2 regions of the Pseudoalteromonas sp. AWM4_233 genome follow, and region 2 is predicted to be linked to the other one. Evidence: predicted binding sites of a transcription regulator. Region 2 holds the regulator's gene; the other holds the start of a gene.
What was found. The regulator FliA, encoded in region 2, starts transcription of late flagellar genes. The targets are predictions, from matches to a motif close to CTAAAGNTNNNNNNNNNNNNGCCGATA.
Positions count from the first base shown of each region.

Region 1: a site for FliA is predicted at 8,874-8,900, ahead of ACXAC4_RS15825 (DUF5610 domain-containing protein). Genes of this name have one in related genera too.

Region 1 is NZ_JBSWSZ010000001.1:3,479,056-3,499,255, reverse strand. Features, by position in the region: gene gspL (type II secretion system protein GspL) at 1-747, shown strand, start outside; gene gspM (type II secretion system protein GspM) at 744-1,217, shown strand; gene ACXAC4_RS15875 (type II secretion system protein N) at 1,219-1,977, shown strand; gene ACXAC4_RS15870 (UPF0149 family protein) at 1,977-2,555, shown strand; gene ACXAC4_RS15865 (hypothetical protein) at 2,589-2,798, opposite strand; gene ACXAC4_RS15860 (hypothetical protein) at 2,798-3,157, opposite strand; gene ccoG (cytochrome c oxidase accessory protein CcoG) at 3,393-4,817, shown strand; gene ACXAC4_RS15850 (serine/threonine protein kinase) at 4,886-5,860, shown strand; gene ACXAC4_RS15845 (thiol:disulfide interchange protein DsbA/DsbL) at 5,877-6,506, shown strand; gene ACXAC4_RS15840 (thiol:disulfide interchange protein DsbA/DsbL) at 6,520-7,149, shown strand; gene ACXAC4_RS15835 (2-thiouracil desulfurase family protein) at 7,207-7,671, shown strand; gene trmA (tRNA (uridine(54)-C5)-methyltransferase TrmA) at 7,677-8,774, opposite strand; gene ACXAC4_RS15825 (DUF5610 domain-containing protein) at 8,955-10,055, shown strand; gene murI (glutamate racemase) at 10,117-10,887, shown strand; gene ACXAC4_RS15815 (RNA recognition motif domain-containing protein) at 10,884-11,357, opposite strand; rRNA gene ACXAC4_RS15810 (16S ribosomal RNA) at 11,936-13,468, shown strand; rRNA gene ACXAC4_RS15805 (23S ribosomal RNA) at 13,725-16,606, shown strand; rRNA gene rrf (5S ribosomal RNA) at 16,725-16,838, shown strand; gene ACXAC4_RS15795 (DNA-3-methyladenine glycosylase I) at 17,252-17,950, shown strand; gene ACXAC4_RS15790 (protein adenylyltransferase SelO) at 17,950-19,371, shown strand; gene ACXAC4_RS15785 (ABC transporter ATP-binding protein) at 19,371-20,200, shown strand, end outside.
Region 2 is NZ_JBSWSZ010000001.1:996,108-1,008,881, reverse strand. Features, by position in the region: gene ACXAC4_RS04475 (chemotaxis protein CheW) at 1-288, opposite strand, end outside; gene ACXAC4_RS04470 (ParA family protein) at 296-1,066, opposite strand; gene ACXAC4_RS04465 (protein-glutamate methylesterase/protein-glutamine glutaminase) at 1,101-2,273, opposite strand; gene ACXAC4_RS04460 (chemotaxis protein CheA) at 2,349-4,577, opposite strand; gene ACXAC4_RS04455 (protein phosphatase CheZ) at 4,593-5,366, opposite strand; gene cheY (chemotaxis response regulator CheY) at 5,388-5,771, opposite strand; gene ACXAC4_RS04445 (RNA polymerase sigma factor FliA) at 5,810-6,520, opposite strand; gene ACXAC4_RS04440 (MinD/ParA family ATP-binding protein) at 6,547-7,407, opposite strand; gene flhF (flagellar biosynthesis protein FlhF) at 7,400-8,869, opposite strand; gene flhA (flagellar biosynthesis protein FlhA) at 8,892-10,991, opposite strand; gene flhB (flagellar biosynthesis protein FlhB) at 11,061-12,191, opposite strand; gene fliR (flagellar biosynthetic protein FliR) at 12,195-12,774, opposite strand, start outside.

The DNA of each region.
Region 1 (20,200 bases), 2.5 Mb from region 2:
GCTGTTGTAGAGCTTGATGGTCAATGGTTATGTCGCTTAGGGCAGTGGCATGCATGTGTGATTGAGCCAAGCTGGGGGGCTGATTACTTGCATGCGCTAGCGGTCGAAAAAATTTCTCATTATAGTCCTGCTGATGCCTTGCCAGAGGTGGCGCCTAAGGTGGCAAAAGAGGCAGAATATGAACTGCCGCTTGCATTATTGGCTAAAAATTTAACCAGCACAGCATTCAATTTACGCCAAGGCATCTTTGCCGCAAAGAAAAGTACGCCACAATGGTGGAAAGATTGGCAGTCAGGCTTAATTGCAGCATCAGTGGCGTTGTTTGGTTTTGTGGTTGTTCAAGGCATTCAAGTTGTACAACTGAAAGATCAGGCCGAAAAAGTAAGAGCAGAAGCAGTTGCAACTTATCAACAAGCATTTCCAAATAAACGAGTACGCGAAGCGCTACTTAGACGTCAAATTGAAGGTGAATTAAAAGCCATTTCTGCGACCAAACAAGGTGGCTTCTTAGATTTGGCAGACAAGTTTGTGTCAGTTTATAGCCAAGTCAAAGATTTCCAGCCTGAGACTTTACGCTATGACCATAAACGTAATGAATTGCGTATTCGTGTAAAAGCCAAAGACTTTCAAGTGTTTGGTCAAGTTAAAACGATTCTTGAGCAAAAAGGTTTAACAGTGCAGCAAGGTTCATTAAATAACGATGGTGATGCTGTTATTGGTGAAATTAGATTGCGAGGTGATGTATGAAACAACAAGCAATCAACTACTGGGGCTCGCTAAAAGAGCAAGAGCAACGTTTACTTATCATCGCGGGTGTTGTTTTTATTGTTTTCGTTTTAGTGATGGGAGTATTAAAGCCACTCAATAAGGCAGTTGCTGAAGCTGAGCAAAAACTAAAGCGTGAGCAAAACTTTCAAGTATTTGTTGAGCAAAGCATTGGCAAGTTAAAAGCAGCTGGTAACTCAGCTCGCACTGCTTCAGGCAATTTATCGCAATTAGTGAACCGCAGTCGAGGCCGATATGGCATTGTTATCAGTCAGATGCAACCAAACAATGACAGTCTTCGTGTAAATATCGAAAACGTTGAATTTAATAAATTAGTTGGTTGGCTTGACGAACTGGTACACCAACATGGTGTCACTGTGGCAAACCTAGATATTTCACAAGGTGAAGACACAGGCTTTGTGCGTGTAAGTCGATTGGTGTTAGAGAAGTAGTATGAAGCAAAAAGTTTATTTAGTTCTGTTATTTATTTTCTCGTTTTTGGCTTTTGCTTTATCTCAGCTGCCCGCATCAGTTGCGGTGCAAGTCGCACAGGGTTACTTGCCTAAAAATGTGGCTTTTGGCAATTTGAGCGGCTCAATATGGCAGGGGCAAGTCAGTGAAGTTCGCGTCAATAAGGTTCAGGTTTTCAATGTTCGTTGGCAGTTAGAGCCTATCGCTTTACTAACAGGCAACCTTGCTGGTGATTTAACTTGGGGTAACCCGAGAGCGAGCGAAGAAATGTCAGGAAAAAGCCATTTCAGTCTTTCATTGTTAGACCAACAAGCGAGCTTGAAAGATGCTGTACTGCGTTTTGAAGTTGAACAGCTAATGGGACAGTTAAACCTCCCATTACCTGTTAAGGCAACGGGTCGCGTGATTTTTAACATTGATGAGTTTGAAAGTGGCAAACCTTACTGTCAGCAAATTAAAGGCGATGTATTTAGCCCAAATGTTCGTGTTGAAGGGCTAACTGGTTGGTTCTCAATTGGTGAGCTGGGCGCCGATTTAAACTGTAAGTCGGGTGATCTAGCTGCGGTAGTTCAGCCTGATAATCTATTGGGTTTACAGGCAGATGTACTTTTAGGAAACAACTTTCAATTTAAAGTTGCTGGTAACGTAAAGCCAGATGCCTCATTACCGAAAGAAGTACATGATGCGGTTAAATTCTTAGGGCGCCCTGATGCACAGGGCCGTTATCCGGTGAACTTGTAATGTTAGAGTTTTCGTTTACAGAGCAACATAAGACGTTGCTCATCGATTATTTATCTAGCACAGAGCAGGCTCTGCCTTATGCTGTTTGTGAAGGCTACCTGTTTGCAATTATTTGCAGCCCAGCAGGTATTGAAATGGAGCAGTGGCTAACGATCGTCAGTGGCGGTGATGAGCAAATTGCAGAAGAGCATGTTTTTGCTTTAATGGCAATGCATCACGATATCAGCGAGCGTGTCTTTGCGGGCCAGTTCCAGTTGCCTTATGCGTCATCAGCTTTTGTAGAACTACAACAATGGAGCCAAGGCTTTTTAGCGGGCATTGAGCACTTTTATGCTGAGCTAATTAATAGTGCAGTTTTAAATGATGAGCTTAAACAAGCATTGATCAGTAGCACAGAGCAACTGGGTTTCTTCGCTCTAGAGCAATCACAAATTGCTGCTTACTGTGATGCTAATAATGTTGAGCTAAATAGCTTTTGTCATCAGCAACATGCAATTGCGAACGAATTTGCCATGGCTTATGTGCAATTAGTAGAAAACGCCGCTGTTGAGAGTGGCTTGTATGATGAAGAGGGCTAAAACCCGAGAGTCTACTGTTGGGTAAGCGAGCACTTACCCCAGCTCTAATTCAATACTTGTGCAGCCTTTTGCACAACTTACCAAACCTTTATTCTTATCTTGTCCATTTAGATCTAATAGCAGAGGCTTGTCGCATTGTTCGCATAACAAGGTTTGCCCTTTGCTCAGTTTTTTAAGTATATTTTTGTGCTGGTTAAATGCTGCGGCACGCTTTTTATTAAAAGCATCAATATCTAGCTTCATTACAACGATTTTCCTTCAAAAATAGATTCGCCAGCAATTCTACAGATCTCATTTAGCTTATTACCATAAAAATAGAGATTAAGATCGTTTTCTTTGCAGTAACGAAGGTGGAAGGCCTTTAATTTATCATCAGTACCTAACGCATCATTTAAATATTCTAATTCGGTTTCATCTAACTCTAGTTTTTGCGAAATTTGTGTTCTGGCGATTTTAGCTGAAGTGCTTCTCGCTACTTTGCTTTGTTCACTCAGTAAGCTCACACCTTCGCCTAATAGTGCTTCTCTTGGCTCTTTAATAGCCGGATGTTCGATAGTAAAAAGTGCCAAAATGACAACAACAAGCAACAAAAACTTTTTCATTGGATACCGTAATATTGATCTAAACAGGAGGAAACAATTCAGAGTGTAATAAAATGGGGCTTTCAAAAGCAAGTGATTAAGTTATAAACACTGCATAAGCGCGTCCCTGGTTAAGGAAAATTCAATAATTTCTGAACCAATTGTACCCAGCTTGAATTTGCTTGCATATAATATCCTTATAGATAAAAAGGTCACTGTAGCAAGTACCTGTCGATCACAGCCATGAGGAGCCGAGATGGACAAACAAATAAAAGTAAAAAACATTCCGAGCGATGTAAAAATACAAAAGCCGGAGCTCCAGCCTGATAGGTTTAACCCTCGTAACCGTATTTATGTGCGTGCAGTTAAGGGGCTACACCAGCAACTTCGTAAGCGCTTAGGTTTTATTGGTATGTTGGCGTTTATGCTCATGCCATGGATTAATTTTGAGGGTCATCAAGCCGTTTATTTTGATCTCTTTGAGCAAAAGTTTAATATTTTCGGGTTAACCTTGATGCCACAAGATTTAACGGTGCTGGCATTTTTTCTTATGATCGCTGCATTTGCACTGTTTGTGGTGACCACGTTTTATGGTCGTGTTTGGTGTGGTTACACTTGCCCGCAAACCGTTTGGACTTTTATTTTCTTGTGGTTTGAAGAGAAGTTTGAAGGCAGCGCTAATCAACGTAAAAAACTCGATAGTCGAAAAATGGACTTTGATAAGTTTTGGCGAAAAACGGCAAAGCATAGTAGTTGGATTTTATTCTCTTTGTGGACCGCCATTAGCTTTGTTGGATTTTTCACTCCAATACGTGAATTAGTGCCAGATTTACTGACCTGGAGCGCAGGAAGTTATGCAGTTATCAGTATCTTAGTGTTTACGGCGTGTACATACGGTAATGCAGGCTGGATGAGGGAGATTATGTGCTTACATATGTGTCCTTATTCACGTTTTCAATCTGCCATGTTCGATAAAGACACCTTTACAGTTAGCTATGACGCGAAACGCGGTGAGTCACGTGGTCCTCGCTCTCGTAAACAAGATCCCAAAGAAATGGGGTTGGGTGACTGTATCGACTGTAATCTGTGTGTTCAGGTATGTCCTACAGGCATCGATATTCGTAATGGCTTGCAATATGAGTGTATCAACTGTGGTGCATGTATAGATGCGTGTGATGGGGTGATGGATAAAATGAATTATCCTCGAGGTTTAATTTCTTACACCACAGAGCGCAACCTTGAAACACCAGATAATAAAACCAAAGCATTCCGTGGCAAGCTGGCAGGTTACTTATTAATCATGACAGTGTTAATTGCTGCCCTAGTCGTTAATGTTGCCATGCGTAAGCCAATGGAACTCGATATTATTCGTGATAGAAATCAGCTTTATCGAGTCAATTTCGATGGTTTAGTTGAAAACACTTACACCCTAAAAGTCATCAATAAAACCCAGCAAACACAACAATACGACATTGCGGTTGAGGGGCTAAATAACTTTAATGTGCTGGGCAAACTGGCGATTGAAGTTCAAGCGGGTGAATCGATGAATGTGCCACTTTCTGTGATCATTGACCCTTATGACCTTAAAAAGCCAGTGACTGAATTCCACTTTAGAGTTCAAGTGAAAGGCGACCCGACAGTATCATTATCACAGCCTACCAACTTCTTTAAAGGCAAATAATTAGATACACTAATTAAACCAAGCAAAAGCGGGTATTCCCCGCTTTTTTTATGCCAAATGAGGAATACATGAGCGAGTTTAGTTTTGCGAATTTAAATCCAGATCGTATCTTGGATGCCATAGAAAGCATTGGGGTTTACCCTGAAACAGGCTTGCTACCTTTGAACAGTTATGAAAATCGCGTTTATCAGTTTAAAGCCGAAGACGGTAAGCGTTATGTCACTAAGTTTTATCGTCCCGAACGCTGGACTGAGGCGCAAATAAAAGAAGAGCATGCTTTTGCGCTTGAACTTGCTAATGAAGAAGTGCCTATTGTCGCGCCAGTCGAAATAGCTGGCGAAAGCTTATTCGAACATGCTGGCTACAAATTTGCGCTTTTTCCAAGTGTCGGTGGACGCCAGTTTGAAATCGACAATTTAGATCAGCTTGAAATGCTTGGCCGTTATATCGGACGACTTCACCTAGTTGGTAAGAGTAAACCATTCCAGCATAGGCTGAGTATTAATACTCAGAGCTACTTATTCGATGCCAAGGAAGTTATTGAAAATAGTAAGCTTGTACCTATACATCTAGAAACCGCGTTTTACACTATTTTAGAACAGGTTATTTCGCAAACAGTGCAAATGTATCATGTCGATAAGCCTATTCGTTTGCATGGTGATGCACATGCTGGCAATATTCTCTGCACAGGCGATTCACTGACCTTAGTGGATTTAGATGATTGTCGCTCAGGCCCTGCAATCCAAGATTTATGGATGATGCTTAATGGTGATAAAAACGAGCAGTTAATTCAGCTCGATACACTATTGATGGGGTACGAAGAATTTAACTCTTTTGATGCAAAAGAGCTGCAACTGATAGAACCGCTACGTGCGATGCGAATGGTGCATTACATGGGGTGGTTAGCTGCCAGGTGGGAAGATCCTGCATTTACACGGAACTTTTCTTGGTTTGCAACAGACAAATACTGGGAGCAGCAGATCTTAGCATTGAAAGAACAGCTTGCAGCGTTACAAGAACCTGCATTACAACTGTTTCCATAAAAATTGAGAAATAACTATGTTAAAAGCGTTAAAACTATCCATTCTATTTTTCTGTTTGCCGTTGTTAGCCATGGCTGCAGAATTTGATTTTAAAGAAGGTGTGCACTACCAAACTTTAACCACCCAAAAAAGTGAGCAAGCAAAAGTGACTGAGTTTTTCTCATTTTACTGCCCGCATTGCTTCCGTTTTGAACCAGTTGCTAAAGCATTAGAGCAAAGCTTGCCAGAAGGCGCTGTATTTGAAAAAAGCCATGTGAACTTTTTAGGTGGTTTGCCTGCGCAAGTACAAAGTAATTTAAGCTATGCCTATATCGTTGCAAAGCAAATGGGCAAAGGTGATGAAATTGCAGCTAAAATCTTCGACAGTATCCATGTAAAAAAAGCGCCATTGAATGACATTAAAGATGTGAAAAAGCTACTGGATCTTAATGGTATCAGCGAAAAGCAGTTTGATGCTGCACTAGCAAGTATGCCTGTGATTGCGGCTGAAAAGCTGATGCAAGACGACCAAAATCGTTTTTCAAAAGCGGGCGCACTATCTGGCGTGCCTACATTTATCGTGAGTGATAAATACAAAGTAAATACCAACAGTTTAAAGAGCCAAGAGCAATTCAACGCATTGGTTAAACATTTATTAGCAAAATAATACGGAGAATAAGATGTTAAAGCTAATTAAAGCCGCTGCGCTGGCACTCATGCTGCCTGTAGTTGCAAACGCAGCTCAGTTTGAAGAAGGTGTTCACTACGAAGTGGTTGCCGAGCGTGGTACTAAGAAACCTGAAGTGACAGAGTACTTCTCATTTTTCTGCCCTGCATGTAATGCGTTTGAACCTTTGATCGCTCAGGTAAAACCTAAACTGAATGAAGGTGTAAAGTTTAAAAAGAGCCACGTAGACTTCACAGGCCCTCGTGACCCTGAAGTACAAAAGATTATGGCTCAAGGCTTAGCTCTTGCTGAAGTGCTTCCTCAAAAAGATAAAATCATTGCTGCAATTTTTACGCATATTCATGGTAAGCGTAATAAGATCAATGAACTGGCGGATATGAAAGACATCTTCGTTGCACAAGGCGTAGACGCTACTAAGTTTGATAAAATGTACAAAAGCTTTGCTGTACGTACTAAGACTTCGAGAATGGCGCGTATGCAACAAAAGTGGTCTGAAAAGCGTGCGCTTACAGGCGTGCCTACGTTTATCGTAAATGGTAAATATAAACTGCGTTTACGTGAGTCAAAAACGACGACTCCAGAGCAGATCAGTGCATTAATTAATTATTTAGCTGCTAAATAATTAATTATGAGTTAGAACAGAGCCTCGCACTTGCGAGGCTTTTTTATTGGAAAAGACATGCATAAAATTTTGGTTTCAAGTTGCTTACTCGGACAACCCGTCCGTTATGATGGGCAATCTAAAGGACTAACAAATGATATTCTGACTCGGTGGTTGCAAGAAAAGCGAGTTGTTGCATTTTGCCCTGAAGTTGCGGGTGGCTTACCAACCCCCAGACCGCCTGCAGAGATCAATGCCGAAAAGGTGATCACGACTACAGGTGAGGATGTCACCAGTGAATTTCAGTTAGGTGCTGAAAAAGCACTCGCATTATGTAAAGCGCAGCAAATTAAATTTGCGTTGTTGAAAGAATCTAGCCCTTCATGTGGTCGAAATACTATTTACGATGGGTCGCATAAGGGAATTAAAGTGGTTGGAATGGGTTTAACTGCAGAAAAGCTCGTTAAAGCTGGTATACAGGTTTTTAGTGAAGAGCAATTGCCACAGTTAGTCACTGCTCTGGCAATTGCTGAAAAGAATTAGCGGGATTATTTACGCTGTAAAAATACACCAGACTCCACATGATGTGTATATGGGAACTGGTCGAAAATCGCAATGCGAGATACAGAGTGTGTTTTGCATAGCATGTCTAAATCACGCTCTAGTGTGTCTGGGTTACATGAAATATAAATGATGTTGTCGTAGTTAGACACCAAACGACAAGTGAGTTCATCCATGCCAGCACGTGGTGGGTCAACCAAAATAGTCTGGCAGTTGTAGTCTTGAAGGTTAATGCCATTTAATCTTGAGAATTGACGTTCACCTTTCATCGCTTGCGTAAACTCTTCACTCGACATGCGAACAATATCTAAGTTCTTAACCTTATTCGCTGCAATATTAATTTGTGCCGAGTTTACCGAAGATTTAGAGATTTCAGTCGCTAGCACTTTATTAAAGCTACCGGCTAAAGCAATTGAGAAGTTACCGTTACCACAATATAGCTCAAGTAAATCATTCTCCAGTGGCGCACAAAGGTCTTGCGCCCATTCCAGCATTTTCTCATTTACTTTCGCATTTGGCTGCGTAAAGCTATTTTCAACTTGTTGGTACTGATACGTTTGGCCATTTACAGTCAACTGCTCTGTAACAAAATCATTGCCTAAAACAATCTTTTGTTTGCGAGCGCGACCAATAAAGTCAATCTTATAGGTTTTCTGAAGTTCAGAACGTAATGCATTAATTGCTGCTAACCATTCATCATCAAGCTGTTTGTGATAAAGCAGGCTTACCAGGATCTCACCACTTAGCGTCGATAAGTAATCGATTTGGAAAAGCTTACGGCGAAGTATCTCGTTATGACGTAACTTCTCCATCATAACTTGCATGATTTCACTAATAAGCGGCGCGGCAGGGTCAAATGTTTCCACGCGAATTTTTTGTTTGCTCTCTTGGTCAAACATAATGTGGTAGAGATCGTCACCATCGTGCCATACTCTAAACTCAGCACGTTGACGGTATTGCGTTTTTGCTGAGTCAAAGACTTCAAGCTCTGGTGCGTTAAAGCGAGCAAATTGAGCACTAATACGCGTTTGCTTTTCAGCAAGCTGCTGTTCATAAGTGGCGGTATCAATAGTGATGACTGGCATAGTTAAACTGACCTTACAAATTCGAGAGCGGCTATTGTAGGGGGCATAGGTGATTTGTCCAGTTTCTCGCTAAAATTTGTTGTTTTTTTATACTAAACACTCAAGGGTCATTAATTTTTGCCGATAAGCAGAAAATAACCGAGCATATGCTTGGTTACCATTATTTCTGGGAGACAGAACATGAAAATTGGACAACTTAACCAGCTTCTTAATCCTGCTATGGCAAATAAGGCGAACAATAAAGCTGCCTTTAAGCCGACCATGCATTTAAACCCAGATAGCTATCATGGTGATAAGAGTAAAATAGCAGCTAAATTATTAGATGATAAATTGGCAGAAGCTTTAGGCATTGAAAAGCCAGAGAAAGAGAAAAAACCATTATTTGATTTCGAAGCTATCGTTAAAAATGTGCTCGACTTTGTCAAAGGTGCAGTGAACAAAGCAAAAGCAGATGGTAAAGATGACGACACTTTAAAAGATATGTTGGGTGCTGCACGAAAAGGTGTCCAAATGGGCATTGATGAAGCCACTTCGGAGTTAAAAGAAAGTGCGCTTTTTAATGATGATATTGAAGAGGGTATAGAAAAATCCCGAGAAGGCATTTTCAAAGGACTCGATGATTTTGAAGAAGAGTTATTTAACCCTAAACCTGCTTATATGCAGGTCAGTGCAGCACAGTATGCAAGTTTGTCGAATCAAGCAGAATATAGTTTTACAACTGCAGAGGGCGATGAAGTAACTATTTCACTGAGTGATGCTCGTTCAAAAGGTCAAGCAGCCAGCTATGCTCAAAACGGTGATAATTATGGTTTGGCTGTTTCAGAGCAATCGAGTGAGGAAGTCAGTTTTTCAATTAGTGTGAATGGCGAGCTTAATAAAGAAGAGCAAAAAGCCATAAATGAAATGATGAAAGACATTCGCAATGTCAGTGATTCATTTTTCTCTGGTGAATATGACGATGCATTTGAAAAAGCATCGGCATTAAATATAGAGAGCGATCAAATTACCAACTTCACGATGGATTTGCGTCAGACAAAAACAACCGCTGCAATTGCACAATATCAACAAGCCAACCCCATAAAAGAGTTAGAACAAGCGTTTCAACCTCTAGATAAACAATTAGAGAGTATTCATTCAGAAGGTAAAGCATTAGGCATTGAGCAGCAATTGCCAGATATCATGGCTTGGATGAACGATGGACAAGCAAGAATGGCTCAGCTTTTAGATTATGCGCAAGGCTTCTTCAATCAACTTGATAATAAGTCAGAGAAATCAGCTTAAGTGACTTGGCAAGTTATATAGGCTCGGGCAAACTTGCACCTCTATACAGAGGAGTCTTAGTTTGCCGCACATTTTAGTTTTTGATTCAGGTATTGGTGGGACCAGTGTCCTAACACATATCCAAAATACCCTACCAGGGGCAGACTATACCTACATAATGGATAATGCTTTACTGCCCTACGGTCTTCAGACTGAAGAAACAATTCAAAATAGACTGGCAAGTCTCGTTAATAAAATATCTTCAAATTTTTTTGGGGAAGTTGACTTAATAGTGATCGCTTGCAATACAGCTTCAACTTACGCACTGGCACATATTCGCCAGTTTACTCAAATTCCGATTGTTGGCGTGGTACCTGCAATAAAGCCTGCTGCACAAATTAGTATTAGAAAGCATATTGCTTTATTGGCAACGCCTGCTACTTCAAATAATCAGTATACGCAATCTTTAGTGAGTGAGTTTGCTAGTGATTGCCAAGTAAGTTTCTACCATTCAACAGAGTTGGTAAGGCTAGCAGAGCGTAAGTTTTGGTTAAATGAAGATGTACGAGAGGGTGTTAATAAGGAGCTATCAGCTATTAAGGTCGATAATCAAGCTGATGTTCTGATTTTAGGGTGCACACATTTTCCAATATTGAAGTATGAAATAGCAGGGTTTTATCAGACGCAGTGTGTATTAATCGACTCCGGAACTGCAATAGCAAAAAGAGTTCAGCACTTATTATCTGGCAGTATAGGTAAAATAGAAATAAAAAAGCCGCTACAGTTTTATGCAACGGCTTTAAATGAGGTCCCTGTTAATACAGGGTACGATGTGAAAAGTTTATATCTTTAACTTGCAACAGCTTCTTCAGGTGTCTCTGGTTTTTGTTTTGCAGCTCTAACCTTCAACGTACGTTGTTGGAACTCTTTTTCATTCAATGCTGCAATGGCTTTATCTGCATCAGCTTCTGCCATTTCCACAAAACCAAAACCACGACGTTTACCTGTATTTTTATCTTTTAATAAACGAACGTTGAATACACGGCCTTGTTCAGAAAAAAGTTCTCGAACGACACTTTCATTTGCCTTGTAAGGTAAGTTACCTACATAAAGCGTTTTTGTTTTTACTTCAGCATTATCAGATTGTGTGGTTGCATTACTTGTCGACATAACAGTTGCAATGAAACCACCGATGAGTGTGCCAATAGAAAAAGTAGCACCAAGATTAAGAGAAGAGTCTGCAAGAAGAGCATTAGCTGCAAAATAGCCGATTATCGCAATTGCTAAAACAATAAAAAGAGACTTTTGTTGAGTTGGGTTCATAAGGATCTACCAATATACAATGAGTATACAATAATTTAACAAACGAGCTGCTATCTTAGCGTCTTAAAATGTTTAAGCAATAATTAAAAAGAGAAATTAGCTATTCAAAGTTGGTAAATAGAGCGTTTTTTATTCTAACAAGTCTTTTTTGTTCTCTTTTTGAGCGGTTGAACACATTTCTTAAAATTAATTGAAAAAAGGGGTTGCGCACTTTTAATTTCTCCCTATAATGCGCACCCACTGACACGGGGCGAGACGCTGAAAAGCAAATCAAAACGATGTCGAGTCAAATAAAACTTAATCTTAAATAACTTTTTAAAATTAAGTGTTGACATAAAAAGTGAAGCCGTTATTATGGCGCTCCACTTCGCAGCAAGGCTGCGGTAACTAACCAAGCGTTAGTTACACCGTTCTTTAAAAATATGAAGCAATCATCTGTGTGGGCACTCGTACAGATTGAGTTCTAACAGCTCTTGATTCAGGAGCAAAAAAATTTAGAGTCTCAATTTCTTATGAGTGACTATATAGTCAATTTATACAGAATTCATTGAGCACGAATCTTAGGATTCAAAAACTTTTAATTGAAGAGTTTGATCATGGCTCAGATTGAACGCTGGCGGCAGGCCTAACACATGCAAGTCGAGCGGTAACATTTCTAGCTTGCTAGAAGATGACGAGCGGCGGACGGGTGAGTAATGCTTGGGAATATGCCTTAGGGTGGGGGACAACAGTTGGAAACGACTGCTAATACCGCATAACGTCTACGGACCAAAGGGGGCTTCGGCTCTCGCCCTTAGATTAGCCCAAGTGGGATTAGCTAGTTGGTGAGGTAATGGCTCACCAAGGCGACGATCCCTAGCTGGTTTGAGAGGATGATCAGCCACACTGGAACTGAGACACGGTCCAGACTCCTACGGGAGGCAGCAGTGGGGAATATTGCACAATGGGCGCAAGCCTGATGCAGCCATGCCGCGTGTGTGAAGAAGGCCTTAGGGTTGTAAAGCACTTTCAGTAAGGAGGAAAGGTTAGTAGTTAATACCTGCTAGCTGTGACGTTACTTACAGAAGAAGCACCGGCTAACTCCGTGCCAGCAGCCGCGGTAATACGGAGGGTGCGAGCGTTAATCGGAATTACTGGGCGTAAAGCGTACGCAGGCGGTTTGTTAAGCGAGATGTGAAAGCCCCGGGCTCAACCTGGGAACTGCATTTCGAACTGGCAAACTAGAGTATGATAGAGGGTGGTAGAATTTCAGGTGTAGCGGTGAAATGCGTAGAGATCTGAAGGAATACCGATGGCGAAGGCAGCCACCTGGGTCAATACTGACGCTCATGTACGAAAGCGTGGGGAGCAAACGGGATTAGATACCCCGGTAGTCCACGCCGTAAACGATGTCTACTAGGAGCTGGGGTCTTCGGACAACTTTTCCAAAGCTAACGCATTAAGTAGACCGCCTGGGGAGTACGGCCGCAAGGTTAAAACTCAAATGAATTGACGGGGGCCCGCACAAGCGGTGGAGCATGTGGTTTAATTCGATGCAACGCGAAGAACCTTACCTACACTTGACATACAGAGAACTTACCAGAGATGGTTTGGTGCCTTCGGGAACTCTGATACAGGTGCTGCATGGCTGTCGTCAGCTCGTGTTGTGAGATGTTGGGTTAAGTCCCGCAACGAGCGCAACCCCTATCCTTAGTTGCCAGCGATTCGGTCGGGAACTCTAAGGAGACTGCCGGTGATAAACCGGAGGAAGGTGGGGACGACGTCAAGTCATCATGGCCCTTACGTGTAGGGCTACACACGTGCTACAATGGCGCATACAGAGTGCTGCAAGCTCGCGAGAGTTAGCGAATCACTTAAAGTGCGTCGTAGTCCGGATTGGAGTCTGCAACTCGACTCCATGAAGTCGGAATCGCTAGTAATCGCGGATCAGAATGCCGCGGTGAATACGTTCCCGGGCCTTGTACACACCGCCCGTCACACCATGGGAGTGGGTTGCTCCAGAAGTAGGTAGCTTAACCTTAGGGAGGGCGCTTACCACGGAGTGATTCATGACTGGGGTGAAGTCGTAACAAGGTAGCCCTAGGGGAACCTGGGGCTGGATCACCTCCTTAACGATTTAGAACAGATTTGTTCGTAGTGTCCACACAGATGATTGTTAGTTAGCTTTATAGCTAATTAATATTGCTCTTTAAAAATTTGGAAAAGCTGATAATTAATTCTTTTAGAAGAAATTCTAAAAAGAGTTTTCAAAAGTAAAACAATGCCGATAAACATTCATTTGTTTATTAGCGTCTACTTTAGTATTCAATATTAACTTCTGGCGAAGTTAAAACTGTCTTTGACGATACAAACCATTTTGGGTTGTATGGTTAAGTGACTAAGCGTACACGGTGGATGCCTTGGCAGTTGGAGGCGATGAAGGACGTACTAACTTGCGATAAGCCTAGTCAAGCCAGTAAGAGGCGCTTGAGACTAGGATTTCCGAATGGGGAAACCCACCTGTTTACAGGTATCGTTAACTGAATACATAGGTTAACGAGGCGAACGCGGAGAACTGAAACATCTAAGTACCCGTAGGAAAAGAAATCAACCGAGATTCCGAAAGTAGCGGCGAGCGAAATCGGACTAGCCCTTAAGCTTTAGTGTAGTTAGTGGAACATTCTGGAAAGTTTGACGATACAGGGTGACAGTCCCGTACACAAAAACTTATCTAAAGTGAAATCGAGTAGGTCGGAGCACGTGAAACTTTGACTGAATATAGGTGGACCATCATCTAAGGCTAAATACTCCCAACTGACCGATAGTGAACCAGTACCGTGAGGGAAAGGCGAAAAGAACCCCTGTGAGGGGAGTGAAATAGAACCTGAAACCGTGTACGTACAAGCAGTAGGAGCCCTTCGAGGGTGACTGCGTACCTTTTGTATAATGGGTCAGCGACTTATATTTTGTAGCGAGGTTAACCGTTTAGGGTAGCCGTAGCGAAAGCGAGTCTTAACTGGGCGTTGAGTTGCAAGGTATAGACCCGAAACCCGGTGATCTAGCCATGGGCAGGTTGAAGGTTGAGTAACATCAACTGGAGGACCGAACCCACTAACGTTGAAAAGTTAGGGGATGACCTGTGGCTTGGAGTGAAAGGCTAATCAAACCGGGAGATAGCTGGTTCTCCCCGAAATCTATTTAGGTAGAGCCTCGGACGAATACTTACGGGGGTAGAGCACTGTTAAGGCTAGGGGGTCATCCCGACTTACCAACCCTTTGCAAACTCCGAATACCGTAAAGTAATATCCGGGAGACACACGGTGGGTGCTAACGTCCATCGTGGAGAGGGAAACAACCCAGACCGTCAGCTAAGGTCCCAAAGTGTATGTTAAGTGGGAAACGATGTGGGAAGGCTAAAACAGCTAGGAGGTTGGCTTAGAAGCAGCCATCCTTTAAAGAAAGCGTAATAGCTCACTAGTCGAGTCGGCCTGCGCGGAAGATGTAACGGGGCTAAACATACCACCGAAGCTACGGCTGCATACATTAGTATGCGGGGTAGGGGAGCGTTCTGTAAGTGGCTGAAGGTGTGCCGGGAGGCATGCTGGACATATCAGAAGTGCGAATGCTGACATGAGTAACGATAATGCGGGTGAAAAACCCGCACGCCGGAAGACCAAGGGTTCCTATCCCATGTTAATCAGGGTAGGGTAAGTCGACCCCTAAGGCGAGGCTGAAGAGCGTAGTCGATGGGAAACGGGTTAATATTCCCGTACTTGGAATAATTGCGATGGGGGGACGGAGCAGGCTAATCAAGCATGGCGTTGGTTGTCCATGTGAAAGGCTGTAGGCTGGTGACTTAGGAAAATCCGGGTCGCTAAGGCTGAGAGTCGAGACGAGCTACTACGGTAGTGAAGTTGATGATGCCCTACTTCCAGGAAAAGCCTCTAAGCTTCAGATTATTTCGAATCGTACCCCAAACCGACACAGGTGGTCAGGTAGAGAATACTAAGGCGCTTGAGAGAACTCGGGTGAAGGAACTAGGCAAAATTGTACCGTAACTTCGGGAGAAGGTACGCTCCTATCTGTGATGAGATTTACTCTCTAAGCGGACGGGAGCCGCAGTGACCAGGTGGCTGGGACTGTTTATTAAAAACACAGCACTGTGCAAAATCGTAAGATGACGTATACGGTGTGACACCTGCCCGGTGCCGGAAGGTTAATTGATGGGGTTAGCTTAGGCGAAGCTCTTGATCGAAGCCCCGGTAAACGGCGGCCGTAACTATAACGGTCCTAAGGTAGCGAAATTCCTTGTCGGGTAAGTTCCGACCTGCACGAATGGTGTAACCATGGCCACGCTGTCTCCACCCGAGACTCAGTGAAATTGAAATCGCAGTGAAGATGCTGTGTACCCGCGGCTAGACGGAAAGACCCCGTGAACCTTTACTACAGCTTGGCACTGAACATTGAGCCTACATGTGTAGGATAGGTGGGAGGCTTTGAAGTGGCGTCGCCAGATGTCATGGAGCCATCCTTGAAATACCACCCTTGTATGTTTGATGTTCTAACATAGGCCCCTAATCGGGGTTGTGGACAGTGCCTGGTGGGTAGTTTGACTGGGGCGGTCTCCTCCCAAAGAGTAACGGAGGAGCACGAAGGTTGGCTAAGTACGGTCGGACATCGTACGGTTAGTGTAATGGTAGAAGCCAGCTTAACTGCGAGACAGACACGTCGAGCAGGTACGAAAGTAGGTCATAGTGATCCGGTGGTTCTGAATGGAAGGGCCATCGCTCAACGGATAAAAGGTACTCCGGGGATAACAGGCTGATACCGCCCAAGAGTTCATATCGACGGCGGTGTTTGGCACCTCGATGTCGGCTCATCACATCCTGGGGCTGAAGTCGGTCCCAAGGGTATGGCTGTTCGCCATTTAAAGTGGTACGCGAGCTGGGTTTAGAACGTCGTGAGACAGTTCGGTCCCTATCTGCCGTGGGCGTTTGAGAATTGAGAGGGGCTGCTCCTAGTACGAGAGGACCGGAGTGGACGAACCGCTGGTGTTCGGGTTGTGATGCCAATTGCATTGCCCGGTAGCTACGTTCGGAATCGATAACCGCTGAAAGCATCTAAGCGGGAAGCGAGCCTCGAGATGAGTTCTCACTTTAACTTTAAGTTAACTGAAGGGCCGTTGGAGACTACAACGTTGATAGGCTGGGTGTGGAAGTGTAGTGATACATTAAGCTAACCAGTACTAATTACCCGTGAGGCTTAACCATACAACGCCAAAGTGGTTTTAGCTCAGAAGCTAATATGAACTAGAGTAGAAGTTTTAGAAATTATCAGATTTTTTCCAGATTTTAAGTTAATTGCGAAAGCGATTAGCGCACCGAATTTCCTGGTGACTATAGCGTTTTGGAACCACCTGACCCCATGCCGAACTCAGAAGTGAAACGAAACAGCGTCGATGATAGTGTGGGCTTCCCATGTGAAAGTAGAACATCGCCAGGGCCTAATTAAAGAAACCCGTTGCAGCAATGCAGCGGGTTTTTTGCGTTTATGGTGCTAAATCGTCCTGCACGGTGATGAGGCAATGCTCGGTGATAAAAAGACGAATTAGCGCAAGGTGAAGAGAGCAGCCTTCACAGTAGCCACTCTGTTTATTTTGAAACTCTTTTCACGCTTGTTAGTAAACACACTCAAATTTACTTACCTAACGAACATTTATTTCTTCCTTCCTTTACTGAAAAGAGAATTACCTTAGCTACGTTTATAACTAGCTCACTTCACCTTGCGCAAAAGAAGCGTACTCACTGCGTTCGCAGTCGCTAATTTTGCACCTATTTGTACTTAATTCCTTTATCATTAAACACATTAGAGATCTTCAGCGTATTAAGCGTTTTAATTAATTGACAGGTATTGGTTTGGAATCCTTCAAAGAGATTTATGAAAGAGCATGTGATAGAAAGTTAGGTGAGCAAAATTTGAAGTTGTTAATATCATCACCACTCACTAAACAAGCGTTATTAGCACACTCAGATTCGCTTTGGCTAGAAGCGTTTACAAAGAAAGTATTTCAAAGTGGTTTTTATTGGTCAGTGATAAATGCAAAGTGGTCTGGTTTTAAAGAGGTGTTCTGGCAGTTTGATATCGATGCATTACTGATGATGTCGCCTGAGCAACTCGAAGAGAAGTCACAGGATGAGCGTATCATCCGTAACTTCAAGAAAGTACAAACGATTCCACATAACTGCTATATGATCTATGAAATTGCACAAAAACATGGCTCATTTGCTAAATTTGTTTCCGATTGGCCTGAAGATAACATTATTGGCCTTTGGGCTGAACTAAAGAAACAGGGTGCGCGATTAGGTGGTAACACTGGGCCTTACGCTTTGCGTGCGATGGGTAAAGATACATTTATTTTGTCACGAGATGTAGAGTCTTATCTTAGAGCACACAAAATCATTGATGGTGGTTTGCAAACAAAGAAATCCCTCACTGCAATTCAGTCTTTTTTTAATAAGCTAGCAGAAGAAAGTGGGTGGTCTTTAACTGCGCTAAGCCAGCTTATTGCTTATAGTGTTGGTGATAACTACGTTAATGTAGATGGGGGTGAATAATGCAGAATGATTATGCGGCAATTACAGAAGGCTTTGCTGTTGATTACCCTATGGCTCAACCAAGTTCAACCAAACTCGTTTTATTTAACAAAGAGCTGTTTGAAAGATTAGAGTTAAATTGGACAGAAGAAGAAATGATCTCTTACCTTTCAGGTTCAAATAGCGTTGAGGGCATTCCAGCATCTGCATTAGCCTATTCAGGTCATCAGTTTGGTCATTTCAATCCAACACTTGGTGATGGTAGAGCGCATTACTTAGGCACTACTCAAGGTAACAATCCCTTTGATTTACAGCTAAAAGGCTCTGGGGCAACACCATTTTCTCGTGGCGGTGATGGGTTTTGTGCACTTGGCCCAGCAGTACGAGAGTTTGTGATGAGCCAAGCTATTCAGTCCCTTGGGGTTAAAACAACAGAATGTTTGTCTGTAATCACAACAGGCAACGATGTTTATAGGCAGGGCTATGTGCCAGGTGCGGTAGTTTGCCGTGTGGCATCTAGCCATATAAGGGTTGGTTCTTTTCAATATTTAGCGTTACAGCAAGATAAATCGGGCATGGAACGTTTATTAGAACTTGCGATTAAGCGGCATTACCCACAAATTCAATCTGAAGGTGATGATAGAGTATGTGATTTCTTAAAGCATGTTTGTAACAACCAAATCTCATTGATTATTGATTGGTTAAGAGTGGGCTTTATTCACGGAGTTATGAATACCGATAATTGTTTGGTGTCTGGCGAGACCATCGACTTTGGGCCGTGCGCCATGCTTGAGGCTTTCGATTTCAATGCTGTATTCAGCTCTATAGATAAACAAGGTCGCTACGCATTTGGTCAGCAACCAAATATCGCCCACTGGAATTGTGCACGTTTAGCAGAATCTCTGATGTTAATTATGGCGTGTGATGAAGAGCAGGCGCTCGAAAAGCTGACCGGTGTGCTGACTGATTTTTCTAAGTCTTTCAACGCAGCCTACCATACTATGTGGGCACAGAAATTAGGGTTACCAGATTGGCGTGATTCAGATAGCGACCTCCTCTCGGAATTGTTGGTGTTAATGAAGAATCACCAACTAGATTACACCAATACTTTTGCTGCATTGACTTCCTTGGCAATAAACAAAGAAGTATTGTTTACGCTCCCTGCAGAATTGCATGAATGGGTAGCAAAATGGCAAACAAGGATCTCAGTGTATGATGTTGCCGAGGTGGCTACTTTGATGTCAAAGGCAAACCCAGCCATTGTGCCGCGTAATGAATTAGTCGAAAAAGTCATAGAGGAATTTTATGAAAAAGGACACAGCCCTTTACTTGAAAAGTGGCTACCTATGTTAAATAACCCATATGATTATCAAGAATATGACCAAGTATTTACTGCGCGTCATTCGAAACCTGAAACCTATCAAACTTTCTGTGGTACATAATGCAAATCAGTTCTGGTGAACCGCTAACTTGGCAAACAATTAAACAGGGTGTGCTTGCACATCGTAAGTCGCTTATTTATGCCCATATCATAGCACTATTGGCCGCACTAGTTAGTGTGCCTATACCCTTAATGATGCCCTTATTAGTAGATGAAGTTCTACTCGAAAAGCCAGGCGCAGCCATTGAGTTTATGAATACGCTTTTGCCTGATTCTGCACACAATGCAGTTGGCTATATTCTCTTTGTTTTATTGAGTGTTGTGCTGATGCGATTATCGGCATTGGTGTTGGGTGTTTTACAATCTCGACAATTTACAATTATTGGGAAAGACATCAGTTTTCAAGTTCGCAGTTTGCTGTTAAATCATTTGCCATTAGTACAACTCAAAGAATATGAAACGCAAGGTGGTGGCGCGATCAGTTCTCGCTGTATTACTGATGTTGAAACACTTGATAACTTTATTAGCCAAACCTTGTCACGGTTTCTAATTAGCTTGTTAACTATTATTGGCACCGCAGTTATTTTGCTTTGGATAGACCTAACATTAGGAGCCATTATTCTTCTGTTGAACCCTGCTGTTATTTATTTCTCAAGACAGTTTGGCAAACGTGTTAAAGATCTAAAGAAAAAAGAAAATGGCGCATTTGAGGCGTTTCAATCTTCACTGGTAGAAACTTTAGATGCGATTGCGCAGTTAAAAGCAATTCGCCGTGAAGGAAAATATTTCGAGCAAGTAAAAGCAACAGCAAAAGATCTAAAGCATTATTCTGTTCAATCTCAATGGAAGACTGATGCAGTTAGTCGTCTTAGTTTTACTATTTTCCTACT
Region 2 (12,774 bases):
TTCTTCTTTGATAATAGTATTATTTTTTGTTAACTCAAGATCTTTCGACTCACCTTCTGGGATTTCAACAACCTCAGGGCTTTCTAATTCCGGGGCAGGTTGAGTCTCAATGATATCTGGTACAACTTTATTGACTGGTTGGCTTAACTCTGTCTCAGTAATCTCAGGTACACGCTCGAGTAATTTTGCCACAGGGGCAAGCGCAGTCTCTTGAGGCTCATCTTCTTGTAATAATGCGCCAAGATACTGCTTCATCACCTTTTCATTAGCAAACAAGTGTTTACTCATATAGCTTCTAACTACCCTTCATTAAATACTCTAGTAGTGCTTTATACGCAAATACACCTCTAGATTTTGGACAAAACTCAACTGGCGCTTGCTGTGCCAAACTGGCATCTCTAAATTTTGTGTCAACCGGAATAACACCGGGCCAGACAGACCCTTCGTAATTGGCAAGCAATGTTTTGTATGCCTCTAACGATGCCTTGGTTCGCTTATCATACATGGTTGGTACGATGGTGTAATTATATTGTTTTGCTTGAGAGCTTTGCATTAATTCCATGGTACGCATCATACGATCTAAACCTTTAAGCGCTAGGAACTCAGTTTGCACTGGAATTAGCACACGTTCACTGGCTGCAAGAGCATTTACCATTAACACGCCTAATACAGGTGGGCAATCAAGAATCGCATAGTCGTAATGTTCGCTTATTTTCGCCAGTGTTTTTTTCAGGATTAAGCCCATACCATTGCGATTACCCATGCTTCTATCAAGCGTCGCAATTGCCATTGTTGCCGGCAAAATATCAAGGTTTTCAATGGTTGAGGGGCATAAAGCTTGGAGGATTTCCTCGCTCTCCATTGCCGTCCCTCGAGCAAATATGTCATAAACACTGACTTCTAACTCTTCAGAATCAATACCAAAATAATAAGTCAGAGATGCGTGAGGGTCTGTATCTATAAGCAAAACGCGTTTGCCTTGCTTGGCAAGAATACCGCCAAGACTCACCGTAGTCGTTGTTTTACCAACGCCTCCCTTTTGATTTGCTACAGTCCAGATCTTCACGAAACAATTACTTCCTAGTGCTTGAACAAATAGATTAACAACCTATTTCTTTATTTATTCTTGTTGCGACGTCATGTAAAGCCAAGCTTTCAGAGGATAGTCCTGCATTTGTAACAGCTTGAGGCATGCCGTAAACCACGCAGCTCTGCTCATCCTGAGCCCAGATTGTTGCACCTGATTGTTTGAGTAAACGTGCGCCGTCTCGACCATCAGCACCCATCCCCGTTAAAACTATCGCGAGTACATCAGCTTGATAAGCTTTTGCTGCACTTGCAAAGGTGACATCAACACACGGCTTGTAGGTCACTCTTGCACTATCATCCTCAAAAACTCGAAGCGTTTTCATTGCGCCTTTTGATTCAACCAACATTTGCTTACCACCTGGCGCTAAATAAGCAACACCTGGCTGTAATTTATCACCATGTTCTGCCTCTTTTACCTTTATCTTACAAAGGCTATTTAGTCTAGTTGCAAAAGCGGGTGTGAAAGCAGCTGGCATATGTTGAATCAACAATATCGGGTGTGGAAAGTTAGCAGGTAGCTGCGTTAGTATGGTTTGCAGTGCAACTGGCCCACCTGTTGAAGTCCCTATTGCCACAAGTTTATATTGCTTTCCAGACGCTTTGAACTGTTTAGCTGTTGCAGTTGAACTTGATGCTGGCTGAACAGCTGCTCTTTGAAAACTTCTATCAGGTTGAGCAATGCTTGATGTGCGAGATGCTGCTGCAGACCTGTCTGCCACCGGTGATTGAGTAGCCGCTTGCTTGTTCACTGCTGGTCGCGAATAGCTGCTAACTGAACGAGGAAGTCTTCTTCGCCCGATTTCTTTCACCTTGTTTTGTAGAGACTTAATTGCTTCTTCGCTATTACGGGCTATGTCTTCAAACTTTTTAGGCAAGAAGTCTAATGCACCTGCATCAAGCGCATCTAGAGTAGCACTTGCCCCTTCTCGAGTTAGTGAAGAAAACATCAGGATTGGCGTAGGGTTAGCCTGCATAATTTTTTTTACGGCACTAATTCCGTCTAAAATAGGCATTTCTACATCCATAGTAATAACGTCTGGACGTAATGAAGCCGCTTTTTCAACCGCCTCTTGCCCATTAACAGCAAAGTCAATTACCTTAATATCACTATCTTGCTCTAAAATTTCGCTGACTCGACGCCTAAAAAAGCTTGAATCATCTACAACTAAAACTTTTACTGCCATTGGCATACTCTATGAATTCTTAAGAACGAAAAGTGGTGCATCCGCACCACCTTTTAACTGTTTTGCTATCTCAGGTTATTTACCTGCATAGTGTTTTAGCATATTTGGCACATCTAAGATTAATGCTATGCCACCATCTGAAGTGATTGTCGCACCTGCCATGCCAGGAGTACCTTGCAATAATGCATCTAATGGCTTGATCACAACTTCTTCTTGGCCGATGAGAGAGTCAACCACAAAGCCAACCTGTTGAGTACCTATCTGCACTATAACAACATGACCTTCGGCTTTCTTCGTTGATCTATCGGCACCCTTAACTAGCCAATGCTCTAAGTAGAATAAAGGAATTGCTTTTTCACGCACAATGATCGTTAGCTGGCCATCTACTACATTTGTTTTTGTCAGATCTAAGTGGAAAATTTCACTTACACCAGCAAGAGGTAAAGCAAATGTTTGCTCGCCAACTACAACCATTAAGGTTGGTAAAATAGCCAGTGTAAGAGGCACTTTAATCTCAAGGATAGTACCCACACCGAGCTCTGATTGAATATTAACAGAGCCGTTAAGTTGAGTGATTTTCGTTTTAACTACGTCCATCCCAACACCACGGCCTGAAATATCTGAAATTTCTTCTTTTGTTGAAAAGCCAGGAGCAAAAATCAAGTTATAAGCTTCAGTGTCAGATAATCGACTTGCTTGGTCCGAATCAATAACGCCTTTATTTATCGCAATCTTTTTCAGTTTCTCAGCATCCATCCCTGCACCATCATCTTTAATGGTCAACAGAATATGGTCTCCTTCCTGAGAGGCTGAGAGCGTCACTGTACCTGTGCGAGGTTTGCCTGATGCCTCACGAACATCTGGCATTTCAATACCATGATCAACTGAGTTTCTAACTAAGTGAACGAGTGGATCTGCAAGTGCTTCAACCAAGTTTTTATCTAAATCGGTCTCTTCACCTTCAAGAATAAGATTAATATCTTTCTTTAAACTACGTGCTAAGTCTCTAACAACACGAGGGAATCGGCCAAACACTTTCTTAATTGGCTGCATTCGTGTTTTCATTACCGCACCTTGTAAATCTGCGGTAACTACATCAAGGTTAGATATCGCCTTACCCATAGCTTCACTGCTAGAGTTATTTGCCAAACTAACGAGGCGGTTTCTGACTAGTACCAGTTCACCGACCATATTCATGATTTGGTCTAGACGCTTAGTGTCAACACGGACGGTCGTCTCAGCTTGAGGCGCAGGGGGCTTTTTGGCCGATGCAGGTGCACTTTGCGCTTTTGCAGCTGGAGCTGGTGAAGAAGCTGGCTTTGCTGGTTGAGGTGCCGGTTTTGGTTTAGCAACTGGTTTAGTTATAACAGGTTCGGGCTGCTTAGGTTCAATACTTGGAGCAGGCTTGTTGGAATCAGCCCCTTCTAAAGATTTTGGCGCACCACCTTTACCATGAAGCTCATCTAACAATGCCTCAAACTCTTCATCGTTTATTTCATCATCACTCGAAGGGGATGCTGGAGTTGGTGAAGAAGGGGCTTGGCTAGTGCTAGTGTTTGTACTTGTTGGAGGAGGTGAACTAATCGAACCGAAACTGCCAACGCCATGAAGCTCATCTAAAAGACTGTCAAACTCATCATCAGTAATATCACCATCATCTGAGTTTGAAGCAGTTGAAGCCGCTGAAGTAGTTTGCTCTACAGCTGGGCCTTTACCAGCCCCATGTAACTCATCAAGTAAGCTTTCGAATTCATCTTCTGTTATTTCATCGATGCTATCTGAGGCAGATTCACCAGCAACTTCATCGGTATCAATATCAAAAAGAATATCATCAGCAGATAAGTCTGCTTGAGGAGCATCCTCAACAACAGGGTCTGGTTCTGAATTTGGAATAGAAATTTGTTCGTCTTCTGATTCAGGCTTACTCAATTGATGAAGTGTTTCAAGTAATGCTGGGTCTGCAGGATCTGGTTGCTCACGATTTTGAATATGTGCGAACATTTCATTGATGGTATCTAGGGACTGAAGAATGACGTCCATCAGTTCTGGAGAAACAGAGCGTTGCCCTTGTCTTAACACATCAAAAACGTTTTCCGCGCCATGACATGCGTCTACAAGCTCAGTCATACTCAAAAAGCCTGCACCACCCTTTACAGTGTGAAAGCCTCTAAAGATTGCATTTAATAATTCTTTATCTTCAGGGTTATTTTCTAGCTCAACAAGCTGCTCAGATAACAACTCTAATATTTCACCAGCTTCAACAAGAAAGTCTTGTAATATATCTTCATCGACTTCAAAGCTCATGTACACACTCTCCTATTAGAAGCCTAAGCTCGACAATAAATCGTCGACCTCATCTTGATTAGATACGACATCTTCTCTAGATTCAGCATTCATTATCGGACCTTCTGGTCCTGATAACTCTGCAGGATCCATTTCAGCAATCTGAACCTCTTCAATATTTTCTTTTTGTTTTGATTGAGGTTCTTCTGCTGTACCAAATACAGTTAGTAAGTGGATTAAACTGTCTTCTACTTCTCTAACTAATTCGATAACACGTCGAATGACCTGACCTGTTAAGTCTTGATAATCCTGAGCCATTAAAACATTTGTCATATGCCCTTGAAGTTCATCCGTAGTTGCTTGTGAGCCTTGCATAAACTTATCTAAATCATGACAAAGAGATTTGAATTCACCAAGCTGGATATCACGTCTCATGAGTCTATCCCAAGTTGGCTTTATATCAGATAAATCGTCTGCAAGCTGTTGCGCGAGAGGCAGACTTGCTTCAACTGCATCCATCGTTTTATTGGCTGCATTTTCTGTCATTTCCATGACATAATTCAAACGTTCTTTAGCATCCGGTAAGGCTTCTGTCGTCAAATCAGAAATACGAGTATCAAGCTCAAAGTTTTTCAATGACTCGTGTAGTTGACGGGTCAATTTGCCCACTTCAGCAAAAAGCTCAGATTGCTCCTTACTTGCAGCCTCCATGATTAACTTATCTGCTTTATCTTGCTCGCCTTGCTCAAGATAAGTCACAAGTTGCTTAGCTTGCTCAAGTGTTATTTGAGGCACAGAAGGTGCTGACATCCGCCTCTCCTTCTTAATTATCTAGCCTAAACGTTCAAACACTTTTTCTAGTTTTGTTTTAAGTGTTCCAGCAGTGAAAGGTTTTACAATATAACCATTTACACCAGCTTGCGCCGCAGCAACAATTTGCTCTTTTTTCGCTTCAGCCGTCACCATAAGTACTGGAATATGCTTAAGACTGTCATCTGCACGTATAGCACGAAGAAGATCGATACCTTGCATACCTGGCATATTCCAGTCCGTGACTACGAAGTCAAATTCTTGATTTTGAAGCATAGGCAAAGCTGTGCTGCCATCGTCTGCTTCTTGTACATTTGTAAAACCTAAGTCTCTAAGCAGGTTTTTGATTATTCTTCTCATCGTAGAAAAATCATCAACCACAAGAATTTTCATGTTTTTATCCAAAACATCCTCCAGTGAGGTTTGAACCTATTATTATTACTCTAATTGACCCAGTCATTGATTTTAGCCCTAAGCCTGATCATTGCCTGCCCATGAATTTGGCTTACTCGAGATTCACTTACATCGAGTATTTGCCCTATTTCTTTTAAATTCATTTCATCGTTATAGTAAAGAGATAAGACTAGCGCATCTCTTTCGGGTAACGATTGAATCGCCGTTAGCAACGATTCGTTAAAGCGTTCATTTTTAACGTTATTGAACGGTTTGTCTAGCGCTAAATCATTGTTAACAGGAGTGATTACGTCTTCATCAACCCCCAAATCTTCAATTCCAATGATTTTACTTGCATTCACATCATGTAGAATATGATGGTACTCATCCAGAGTAATATCAAGTTTTTCAGCAATTTCAGTGTCTTTTGGCTCTCGACCTAGGACGCTTTCTAGATTAGCAATTGCTTCAGCAACCATACGACTATTCTTATGTACACTTCTTGGTGCCCAGTCTCCACGGCGAATTTCATCTAACATCGCGCCTCGGATCCTGATCCCCGCAAAAGTTTCAAAACTTGCACCCTTACTTGCGTCAAAGTTTTTACTGGCTTCAATCAAACCTATCATGCCTGATTGTACAAGATCGTCTAACTGAATATTTGCTGGTAAACGTGCCAACAAATGGCACGCCACTTTTTTGACAAGACCGGTATGACGCTCTATCACTCTATTAAGGTTGTCTGTAGTTTGATAGCCCATCGCTTTACCCATCGATGACGACATAGTTATCCGTTGACTAGCTGTTCAATAAAAAACTCTAAATGACCAGAAGGTTGATGTGGTATTGGCCATTTAACTGCTTTACTCGCTAACCCTCTAAATGCAACCGCTGCCGGAGAGTTTGGAAATAACTCAACAATGGTTTTTTGACGGCGAGAAGATTTACGCATGTTTTCATCAAACGGAATGGTTGCAACTAATTCTAGTGCAACATCTAAGAATCTGTCAGTAACTTTCGAAAGTTTAGCAAAAAGCTCCTGCCCTTCGCGTAAGCTTCTAACCATGTTAGCAACAATTTTAAAACGGTAAACACCGTGTTCACGACTAAGCACCTTGATAAGTGCGTAAGCATCTGTAATTGAGGTCGGTTCATCACACACAACGACCATCACATCTTGTGCTGCGCGAGAAAAACTAAGAACCATGTCTGAAATACCCGCTGCGGTATCGACAATTAAAATATCAAATTCTGTATTTAGCTCGCTAAATGCGCGGATGAGACCTGCATGCTCTGCAGGTGTCAATTCAACCATATTTTGCGATCCTGAGGTAGCCGGTACAATTTTAATACCAGCAGGACCTTCAACTAAGATCTCATCTAACTCACACTCACCCGAAAGGACATGAGACAGGTTTTTTTCTACTCTTAAACCAAGCATCACGTCACAGTTTGCCAAACCTAAGTCAGCATCTAAGACGAGCACTCTGTTTCCTTGCTGACCAAGTGCAATAGCCGTATTTAATGAGACATTGGTTTTACCAACCCCTCCTTTACCACCCGTTACTGCAATTACTTTTACGCCATGGTTGCCATTTTGATTCATTCTACGCAGGCCACTTGCTTGATCTAATACTGTGTTAATCATACATTCCTACTGTCTGAGACGCTACAGGTACACGTCGCGAATGTTGTGCTTTTATTCTCTTTAAATACAATTGCTCAGCCTTTTTGACCATTTTATGAGCATTTGCTACACGAATGTCTTCTGGCACTCGTTGACCGTTAGTAAGATACCCTATTGGCAAGCGATTTTGAATCGCAATACTAATAATCTCGCCTAAACTTAGACATTCATCAAGTTTTGTAAAAATACAACCACTTAAATTCACTTTTTGGAAGTGACGAACCGCTTCTTGCAGTACATGCATTTGCGATGTTGCACTTAAAACCAAATAACTTCTAATATCGACTCTAGAGCTTCTCATTAACGTATTAAGTTGTTCTGTTAAACGGATATCTCTTTGACTCATACCCGCAGTATCTATTAATACTAGACGCTTATTGCGTAAATGATATAAAACTTCTGCTAATTCATTGGCATCTTTTACTTGTTTGACTGGACAACCAATAATTCTGCCGTAAGTTGCCAGTTGCTCATAAGCACCAATTCTATAAGTATCAGTTGTGATTAACGCAACTTTGTCTGCACCGTATTTCTGCGCGCCTAATGCAGCAAGTTTAGCGACTGTCGTTGTTTTACCTACACCAGTTGGACCTACTAATGCATATACACCACCTTGACGAAGAATATCGTTGTTGGTTGTATGCATTTGATTAGCTACCATTTCAAGCAATGAATTCCAAGCTTCTTTACGAGAAACGTCATCAGGGATGAAGCAAGCCATTTGTTCAGCAACTTCTTTATCAACGCCCATACCTTGTAAACGGTCAACTAAACACGCTCTCGTTGGGTCTCTTCTTTCCATTTCTTGCTTCATTAAGCCTGAAACTTGATGTTCAAGTAATTGACGAATGGCATTCATTTCTTCTCTCATGGTTGCCATTTCATCGACTTTTTTAGGCGCAGGCTCAAAATCATCAGCAAAGCCTGTATCGAGGTCATCATCAAAATTCCATGATTGCGCTTGCTGTTGAGTTTTAACATTTGACTCAGCCCTGAAATTTTGCGTTGAGGTTGGACGCTCATATCGCTCTTCAGTCGCTTGACGAGGCTTAAATACTTCTTCGGTATTAATGCCAGATTGAGAGAACATAGAAGCAAGCTCAGGTGAACGGGGCTTCGGCGCTTGCCTGTCTAATAGTGCCTGTAAACTATCAGCAACTTGAGCCTGAGGCTCTGGTTTTGCACGCTGCGGTTCAGGGCGAACAAAGCGCGGTTGTGTAGCTTGGAGCTGCGCAGGCGCTGTATTTACTTGTGGCGCCTCAACGGGTGCTTCTGGCGCTCTATCATTATCTACGGCTGCAACAATTTCTACACCATCTGCCAGTTTCTTGTTCGACATAATCACAGCATCAGCGCCAAGCTCTTCTTTTACTTCTTTCAGTGCTGTGCGCATATCTTTGGCAAAAAAACGTTTAATTTTCATGTTACAACCCCTTAATTCCTATCTATTGTCCAACTGAGCTTACAATTTTAATTTGTCTTTCATCTGGTACTTCTTGATATGACATCACTCGAAGACCTGGGATCGTATGTTTGACAAACCTTGAAAGCACACTTCTTAACATACCTGAGGTTAGAAGGATGGATGGGTCGCCCAGCATTTCTTGCGTTTGGTGCGCTTCTCTTAATGATGTTTGAAGTCGCTCCGCAAGGCCTGGCTCGATTCCAGCCCCTTCATCACCTGCGTTCTGAAGTGACTGATGCAACATCTGTTCCAACTCAGGCGCCAATGTTATGACAGGGATTTCGTCGGCACCGCCGACAGCGTCTTGAACGATTAATCTACGCAGTGAAATTCTCACTGCAGAGGTTAATACATCTGGGTCTTGACTGCGTGGGCCATACTCAACAAGAGTCTGAACAATCGAGCGCATATCACGAATTGCAACGCCTTCATTCAGTAAGTTTTGCAGCACTTTAACAATCGTAGTAAGAGGTAGAATATCTGGAACTAAGCCTTCTACTAAACGAGGGTGTGACTTAGCAAGCATATCTAATAAATTTTGTACTTCTTCATGCCCTAGTAGTAATGAGGCATTATTTGTAAGCAGTTGACTAATATGAGTTGCGACAACAGTCGCTGCATCTACAACAGTGTAACCTAATGAATGCGCCTCGTCTTTTTGCTCCGGCTTAATCCAAACAGCTTCTAAACCAAAGGCAGGATCAGTCGTTGCTACGCCATTGATTGGGCCAAATACTTGCCCAGGGTTTATGGCTAATTCATCACCATGTTTTAATTCGCCATTTCCTGAACCTACCCCCATAAGGGTGATACGGTATTCATTTGGATCTAATTCAAGATTATCTCTGATGTGCACTGGAGGAACCAAGAAGCCAAGCTCTTGTGAAAGCTTTTTACGAACACCTTTAATGCGGCTTAAAAGCTCACCACCTTGAGCCTGATCAACTAATGGAATTAAACGATAGCCAACCTCTAAGCCAATCACATCGACCGGTTGAACATCATCCCAGCCAAGCTCTTTTTGATCTTGTTGTTTAGCTGCAACATCTCCACCTTTGGCTTCTTGTTGAGCCTGCTCCTCTTCTGCTTTTGCTTTTTGCTGCTGCGTGTAATAAGCCAAGTAACCAAGAAGCGCACCTAAACTTAAAAATGCAATATGTGGCATGCCAGGTACTAGACCCATTGTAATTAAGATACCAGCAGCAATATAGAGAGATTTCTCATTTCCTAACTGAGTTTTAAACTGCTCACCCATGTTATGAGATTCGTTTTGGCGAGTAACGACGATTGCAGTACCAATTGAAAGTAAAAGAGAAGGCAGCTGTGCAACCAGGCCATCACCAATGGTAAGTAATGTATATACTTCCATGGCTCTTGAAAATGTTAAGTCGTGTTGGATCATACCAACAAATAAACCACCAATAATATTGATGGCTAGGATTACAATACCTGCTATCGCATCACCTTTTACGAACTTACTAGCACCATCCATTGAACCGTAAAAATCCGCTTCACGTGTTACTTCGTCGCGGCGTTTGCGTGCTTCATCTGCACTGATAAAACCAGCATTTAAATCAGCATCAATTGCCATCTGTTTACCTGGCATGGCATCTAGAGTGAAACGTGCTGACACTTCAGAAATACGACCAGCACCTTTGGTAATAACTACAAAGTTGATAATAATCAGGATTAAGAAGACAACAAGACCAACGGCATAGTTACCGCCAATAACCACAGAGCCGAACGCTTCAATTACCTTACCAGCAGCATCTCCGCCATTGTGGCCTTCTAGTAATACAACACGAGTACTGGCTACATTCAACGCTAATCGCATGATGGTTGCAATAAGTAGAACCGCTGGAAACATGCCAAACTCTAGTGGTTTCATTGTGTAAACAGTAACGAGTAATACCACCAAAGCCAAAGCGATATTAAAAGAGAATAAGATGTCTAAAAGGAATGGAGGTAAAGGCAAAATTACCATGCCCAAAGCCGCAAGCACTAATAATGGTGTTCCGACCCCTTTTGCATAGTCTTTTTTATTCTCATTAAGACCTTGTAAAACTGCTTTAAAATCCATAACTTAACAACTACAAAATATTGACACTGGTCTAATAAAGCAATTAGTGAGCCAATAAATTTACAGGATTTAATGTTTTACATCATCTGGGATAGGCAAGTTATTACTGAGCTTTGTTGGTCTTCTTCCACGACCTTTTTGATAACGTTTTAGCTGAAATACATAGGCTAAAACTTGTGCCACGGCAGTGAAAAGTTGATCTGGAATTTGATCGCCAACTTCAGTGGTGTGATAGAGTGAGCGTGTTAAGACGGGAGACTCAACAATAGGGACCTCATTACCTTTAGCAATTTTCCTTATCTGCATTGCTAACTCATCAACACCTTTAGCAAGCACAATCGGTGCTCCTGCTTTTTCTGTGTCGTATTTAAGCGCAACTGAATAGTGAGTCGGGTTTGTAACAACGACATCGGCATCTGGCACATCCTGCATCATGCGCCTTTGTGACATTTCGCGTTGTGTTCGTCGAATTCGCGCTTTTATTTGCGGATCACCTTCTGAGTTTTTGTACTCATCTTTCACTTCTTGCAACGTCATTTTTAGTTGCTTGTGGTGGTTATAGCTTTGGTAAGGCGCATCTATTGCTGAGATGATTATCATTGTGCAACTAAGCGCCAAAAACATCCAAGCCAGAATTTCTAGGGCATGAATAATTGAACTTGGGACCTGCTCAATACTCAAGTGTAGAATTTCATAAAAAAACATTTGTATTAATAAAATTGCGAAGCCAGCAACCAATACAAATTTAAGAATAGCTTTCACTAACTCTATGGCTGCTTGAGGACCCAGCATACGCTTGATCCCTTTCATAGGAGACATCTTGCTTGCCTTGGGTGCAGCTGCTTGCCAACTGAAGTTAAAGCCTCCCAGCAAAGTATTCCCAACGATACCTGCGATTGTGATGATAAATACAAACATAGCCATCGGAAAAAATAACTCAGAAAACATTTCTCCCCAAACAGAGAACATTTTCGTGGTGTCGTAAGTTTCATTTCGATTCAATGTTAGCCCACGACCCATAATGTTATAGAGGCCTTTCGCGATTGCAGGTCCATACATTAATAAAGCAATCGCTGAGAAGATCAGCACGAAAGTAGTGCCAAGATCCTTTGAACGGGCAACTTGCCCTTTCTTACGAGACTCATTTATTTTTTTATCTGTGGGTTCTTCGGTCCTCTCTTGACCAGAATCTTCAGCCATTCTCTACACCGTACAGCCAATTAAATTACAAAGTAACTCTGTCATTTTAAGCCACTGAAATTCATATTGCACAATGAAGTTACCCAGAGTCGCCCATATAATCATTAAACCAGCAACAAGCGTAAATGCAAAACCAACCGCGAAAATATTCATTTGGGGTGAAGCCCTAGTGATAATACCAAATGAAAGATTAATCACTAACATCGCGGTTAAGGGAGCAAGAGAAAGTGCCAAGGCTGTTGCAAACATCCACCCTCCCCAATTCACGATTTGCCAATAATTATCAATTGACCAAGTAAACTGACCGATAGGGATACTTTCAAAGCTGTATAACACCATTTGGATCATCATCAAATGGCCATTAAAAACAAAAAAGAGTAGTGTTGAAAGGATCAGGTAAAACTGACCCACAGCGGGGACACTCAAGCCATTCGCAGGATCAACAACTGACGCAAAACCCAAGCCGGTTTGCATTGCTAGTATTTGACCTGCAATGATAAACGTATTTAATAGCAGCATTGACGCAAAGCCAATGGCAAAACCAATAATCATCTCTTCTATGACTACCAGCACCATGGCAAAA